Linked DNA regions of Brasilonema sennae CENA114. The protein of the gene in region 1 binds, or shares a complex with, the protein of each later gene. Links are inferred from orthologs where the notes say so. Each region holds a gene or a part of one and is shown on either strand. Other genes may lie near its edges. The genes, in order: DP114_RS23945 and DP114_RS19660.

Region 1 (3,298 bases):
GGTTCTGCGTTCTGACCTATGTGTTCTTCTTCAAGACAATACAACTTGGTATTAGTAGAAGTTTCATAGAGTTAGAAGAATAAAAGATCACAAAAGGATCAAAGCTTGCTATTGTTAAAGAGAAAATATATTCCTCAAAACAACTTCCTTGCAAACAGAGCTAGCTAGTAGTATTCAGGCTGATTGCTGATTATAGCGCACTTGCATTTGCAATAGAATACACCTGTGCCAAACCCTCCCCGAACTCCAGCTATCCATTACCCGCATCTTTATTAAGATTTGACCAGAGCAATCGCTCATGGGTACTCTAATCCCACCACTGTCAGCAAACTTGATACTGGGTGCTCAAGTCTAAAGTTGTTGATCTTTAGGTGTGTGAGTGACGCCAGCCAGAGGGCATAAATGTTAGGATTGCCACAGAGAGAGAATAGCGTGCATAGAAGGAAAAAAAATTGAATGGGAGAATTTGAGAAGTCAATATCCTTTGACGGACGGGATATTCGACTGAAGGTTGGTCATTTAGCTCCCCAGGCTGGTGGCTCGGTGTTGATAGAATCTGGGGACACAACAGTTTTGGTGACGGCTACGCGATCACAAGCCAGAGAGGGCATTGATTTTCTTCCGTTGACAGTAGATTACGAAGAAAGACTGTATGCGGCAGGTAGGATTCCCGGAGGAATAATGCGGCGAGAAGGTCGTCCGCCAGAAAAAACAACTCTCACTAGTCGTTTAATTGACCGTCCACTACGTCCTTTGTTCCCGTCTTGGTTGCGAGACGATTTGCAAATTGTTGCGCTGACACTCTCGATGGATGAGTTGGTGCCACCTGATGTGCTAGCAGTCACAGGTGCTTCGATCGCCACCTTAATGGCAAAAATACCATTTAACGGACCAATGGCGGCAGTGCGTGTCGGGTTAGTAGGAGATGATTTTATCATTAACCCGACCTATGCAGAAATTCAAGCTGGGGACCTAGATTTGATCGTTGCTGGTTCACCAGAAGGCGTGATCATGGTGGAAGCAGGAGCAAATCAACTCTCAGAAAGAGACATTATCGAAGCAATTGAATTTGGCTACGAAGCCGTACAGGATCTGATTAGGGCGCAGCAAGATTTGATGGCTGAAATTGGTATAGAAATTCCACACGAAGAGCCACCAGAGGTAGACTCAACGCTGGAAAACTATATACGCGATCGCGCTGTTGTTGAAATTAAGGAAATTCTGTCACAATTTGATTTTGACAAAACACAGCGCGATACAGCTTTAGATGCAGTCAAGGAATCGATTAAAGCTGCGATCGCAGAACTTAGCGAAGAAGATTCTGTCCGCGTTGCCGCATTGGCAAATAGTAAGGCTCTTGATAATACCTTCAAAGACCTTACTAAAAAGCTGATGCGCCGTCAAATCATCGAAGATAATGTTCGCGTTGACGGTCGTAAGCTTGATGAAGTACGTCCTGTATCTTGTGATGTTGACATTTTGCCCAAGCGAGTCCACGGTAGCGGTCTATTTAACCGGGGATTAACTCAGGTGCTATCTGCTTGCACTCTTGGTACACCAGGAGATGCTCAATCACTGGCTGATGACTTACAACAAGATCAACATAAGCGTTACCTGCACCATTACAATTTTCCACCGTTCTCCGTTGGGGAAACAAAACCCTTACGTGCACCAGGACGTCGGGAAATAGGTCACGGAGCACTGGCAGAAAGAGCAATGCTACCCGTATTACCGCCCAAAGAACAATTTCCCTACGTGATTCGGGTGGTATCGGAAGTGCTTTCTTCCAACGGTTCCACCTCAATGGGTTCAGTGTGCGGTTCGACACTGGCATTGATGGATGCAGGCGTACCCATTTCCAAACCCGTTAGTGGTGCTGCAATGGGTTTGATAAAAGAAGGCGACGAAGTCCGAGTCCTGACTGACATTCAGGGTATAGAAGACTTTTTGGGCGATATGGACTTTAAAGTTGCCGGGACAGACAAAGGCATAACCGCCCTACAAATGGATATGAAAATATCCGGTCTATCCTTGGATATAATTTCCCAAGCGATCGAGCAAGCCAAAGCAGCACGGTTGCATATTCTGGAGAAAATGCTTCAGACAATCGATCAACCGCGCCCTCAAATGTCACCTTATGCCCCACGTCTGTTGACTATCCGGATTGATCCAGACATGATTGGTCTGGTGATTGGACCAGGAGGCAAGACGATTAAGGGTATCACCGAAGAGACCGGTGCTAAAATAGATATAGAAGATGATGGCACAGTGACGGTTTCTGCTGTGGATGAAACCAAGGCTAAGAAAGCACGGCTCATCATCCAAGGCATGACAAGAAAGCTCAATGAAGGTGATGTCTACGCAGGGAAAGTTACACGAATTATACCAATAGGTGCTTTTGTGGAATTTCTTCCTAGCAAGGAAGGGATGATCCACATTTCCCAACTGGCTGACTACCGTGTTGGCAAAGTTGAGGACGAAGTCACAGTTGGTGATGAAGTGATTGTAAAAGTGCGAGAAATTGATAACAAAGGCAGAATTAACCTTACCCGCCTGGGTATTCACCCAGAGCAAGCAACTGCAGCGCGAGAAGCTGCAGCAGTCAATCGGTAACTAGATTTTGGATTTTAGATTGTAGATTTAGGATTAATCGCAAATCTAAAATCCACTTTGGTGTCTATTGAGGGAACGCTTAACGCTTAACGCTTAATAGGGAATAGGGAACAGGGTGAATGGTGTTTGTTTGATATGCTGCTAGCAGTTTTCTACCGAAGCGTGAGAGGCTCAGATTGTTTGATTGCCAGACAAAATAAAACCTACGGATGTGTAGAAACGCTTTTTTTTGATAAGAAAGTAAAACAAATAAATCGATTTCTAAATCTGTAGAACTAAAAACCTGTCAAAGTCTGGTAATCTGCGATCATGCCAATACGTCAAACCTTATCGAAACCTGATATCCAACTTTCTTATTTAGAGTGGAACCAAGGTCAAGAACCTTTACTGGTATTACACGGTTTAGCCGACAACGCCCTAGTTTGGTCGAGCCTAGGAGATGACTTAGCCCCAGATTACCATATAGTCGCGCCAGATATGCGCGGTCATGGTGAGAGTGACAAACCAGAGAAAGATTATAGTTTTGAGAGTGCGATCAAAGACTTAGAAGCACTGATGGATAGCTTGGGATGGTCATCTGCTCATGTTGTCGCGCACTCCTGGACAGGTAAACTAGCTGTTATATGGGCAAGGATTAATCCGCAGCGTTTACGGAGTATGGTTCTGGTCGATCCCATTTTTATTT
Region 2 (3,149 bases), 1.0 Mb from region 1 along the record:
AGTTATCAAAGTTGCTAAATTTTCAATGACTGGACTACCAGATAAACCGAAATAGTCAAGAGCTGCATTAGCCCAGTCAAGGCGTCGGTTAATGCAAGCGACAACTGGACGTTTTTTAAGAAAAGTGGAGTTGTTCATATTGGCGATGCCAGTTAAAAGAGTATCAGCATATCTACGGCTCCTTTTTGAAGATTCTGACTCACTTTGTCCCAGCCCAGAGACAAATACTGCAAAAAGTTCACGCTTATCATTTTCTGGATAATAAGTAATCTCAGATGTAATCATGGTGATTGGATCAAAAGATTCCATCACTGCGTCAAAATCAAAAACTTGTTCATTACCTGGATTTTGGAATTGTCCATCAAATTTTTTATCCGGGAAGAAAGCTTCAAGAGGCCAGCGCCACCAGGGAGATACGATTCGTTTTGCCTTATCTGCATCTGATATCTTCATGAAAGACTCTCCTAAAGTACTGGAATTTAGACTTAAAAAAGCACAAGCGTGATCAAAGCAAGGTGTTTGTACAAGTATAAAAAGAAAAGGAGCCTGTGTTTAAAACAGACCCCTAGGACGATGAGTCAGAAGCATCAGCTTATACTTACAGCATGGCTGCTTTGTATGCCATAAGAACGCTTTGCGCTTACGCCCTTAGCGTCGCTTTTGCGCTTACAAGCTGTAACACTCACTTTCGAGTACTGGCTTCTCTGGTGTAGTGCTGTCTGACCGAAACTAGGGTGTAAGGGCAAAACAAGTAAAAAGAACCAAGTAAAAAGTAAAAAGAAGGAATTTTTTCTTTTGCCTTTTGCCTTTTAACTTTTAACTTCATTTGATAGGGGTGTAGGGGAAAAAGAGAAAATTGTATTTTTGTACACCTACCTCCGGAATAGAAGGGTGCAAGCTCCCACCAATTAAACTACACCCCACACCCCATGCCCCACACCCTTCTTCTTGACTATCGCACTAGTTCTTCTGCATACAGTTCCCAACCCTGGGATTTTCGGTTATTGAATGCTGCTAATCTTTAATGTACTACCAAATATATTTCACATTTGAAATGTTAAAGAACATATGGGAAAATACAAGCGTATTGGCATTCTTACTAGTGGAGGAGATTGCTCTGGTTTGAATGCAGTGATCAGAGCTGTTGTCCATTGTGCTTGTGGAAAAGGTTGGGAAGTGCTGGGAATTCGTCAAGCAACTGTGGGATTAATGGCGCGTCCACCGCAATTCACAAAACTGGAAATCGACCAAGTTGACCCGCTGTTAACTTCTGGTGGGACAATGTTAGGAACCACCAACAAAGGTGATCCTTTTGCTTTTCCTATGGCTGATGGCAGTGTATGCGATCGCTCAGAAGAAATCATTGCAGGCTACCATCAACTCGGTTTAGATGCTTTGATTGGGATTGGTGGCGATGGTAGCTTGGCTATTCTCCGTCGCTTGGCACAACAAGGCGGGATTAATTTAGTAGGTATTCCCAAAACGATTGATAATGATATTGGGATTACTGAACATGCTATCGGTTTTGATACTGCAGTTAATATTGCCACAGAAGCACTCGATAGGTTACATTTTACAGCTGCTTCTCACAGTCGAGTCATGATTTTAGAAGTCATGGGTCGTGATGCAGGACACATTGCCATTGCTGCGGGAATTGCAGGGGGCGCAGATGTGATTTTAATTCCAGAAATTCTCTACACGATTGACCACATCTGCAACAAAATTAAACAGCGCCAAGAAAAAGGCAAAAACTATTGTTTAATTATTGTTTCCGAGGCAGTTCGTACTCAAGAAGGTGAAAGTATCACAATGACAAATCGCTTGGGTCAATCTCGGTATGGTGGTATTGGTCAATACTTAGCTGATCAAATTAGCGATCGCATTGGTGCAGAAACCCGAGTCACAGTATTAGGACACATCCAACGGGGTGGAACCGCTTCACCACTGGATCGACTCGTGGCAGCTGCCTTTGGTGTAGCAGCAGTAAACCTCATTGATGAAGGTAAATATGACTACATGGTAACATGGCAAAATCGCCGAGTTTTTCCTGTACCCATTGCTGAGGCGATCGCTCAGTATAGAGCTGTCAACCCAGAGGATACTTTAGTCAAAACTGCTCGTGGTTTGGGTATTTATTTGGGAGATTAACATTTGTCAAGACGTTGCAGTGCAACGTCTTTACACTACTCAGAAATTGGGGAGAAAATTCCAGGGCATAGGATTTTGCACCAACAGTGAACGACTATAGCAAAACATTATAGTTGACTCTCTAGTTGACTGGAGATTTCACAATAGAGCTACAAACCATAATATGGATAAAATTCTATGCAACGTGTTTCTTGGAAAACTGGGTTTTTTACAGTTACCTTTATCGCACTCGCATCCCTAAGCGCCTGTTCTACAACAACTTCCCAAAATCAAACTCAAGCCCCAAACACCACTGCAACTGAGGCTAGCGACAAGCAGCAGATGAACCACGGTGGTATGAATCATAGTAGTGACATGAATCACAGCATGGATTTAGGTTCAGCCGATGCGAACTACGATTTGCGGTTCATTGATGCGATGACTCCACACCATGAAGGTGCTGTGGTGATGGCTAAAGTTGCCCTGCAGAAATCAAAACGTCCTGAAATCAAAAAGCTGGCACAGGAAATCATCAAAGCTCAAAACAAAGAAATCGCTGAGTTGAAACAGTGGCGCACAGCATGGTATCCCAAAGCACCTAGCACGCCAATGGCTTGGAATACCCAGATGAATCACATGATGGAAATGTCTCCTGAACAATCTAAAGCTATGCGAATGGACATGGACTTGGGAGCGGCTGATAACGACTTTGACTTGCGTTTCATCAATGCAATGATTCCACATCATGAAGCAGCGGTGACAATGGCGCAAGATGCATTGAATAAATCCAAGCGCCCTGAAATCAAGAAACTGGCTCAAAATATCATCACTTCTCAACAACAAGAAATTGCACAAATGAAGAAGTGGCGACAAGCTTGGTATAAGCAGTAATACCCTTTCACAAAAATCCTGATACATTTGACTCCACGGCAGTTGCTCCACTTGGGGAAACCCCAAGACCGCACTGCCTCCCCTACTCCCCCTACTCCCCCTACTCCCCCACTTACCCACTTACCCATATT

What was found.
Region 2: DP114_RS23945 (region 1) and DP114_RS19660 share a complex: the UniProt entries of both Bacillus subtilis proteins name them as parts of the possible RNA degradosome complex. The link is inferred for Brasilonema sennae CENA114 from one-to-one orthologs.

The regions. Positions count from the first base shown.
Region 1 is NZ_CP030118.1:5,716,753-5,720,050, forward strand. The notes cover bases 71-3,034. They hold DP114_RS23945 (polyribonucleotide nucleotidyltransferase), read left to right. Parts: upstream 71-456; coding sequence 457-2,613; downstream 2,614-3,034. Other genes in these bases: DP114_RS23950 (alpha/beta fold hydrolase), read left to right, coding at 2,923-3,034. In the rest of the region: more of DP114_RS23950, read left to right, coding at 3,035-3,298. UniProt on the Bacillus subtilis protein: Involved in mRNA degradation. Catalyzes the phosphorolysis of single-stranded polyribonucleotides processively in the 3'- to 5'-direction. Necessary for competence development in Bacillus subtilis.
Region 2 is NZ_CP030118.1:4,674,653-4,677,801, forward strand. What follows is about bases 294-3,108. They hold DP114_RS19660 (ATP-dependent 6-phosphofructokinase), read left to right. Parts: upstream 294-1,068; coding sequence 1,069-2,148; downstream 2,149-3,108. Other genes in these bases: DP114_RS19655 (hypothetical protein), read right to left, coding at 294-453; DP114_RS19665 (DUF305 domain-containing protein), read left to right, coding at 2,326-3,018. Also shown: more of DP114_RS19655, read right to left, coding at 1-293. UniProt on the Bacillus subtilis protein: Catalyzes the phosphorylation of D-fructose 6-phosphate to fructose 1,6-bisphosphate by ATP, the first committing step of glycolysis.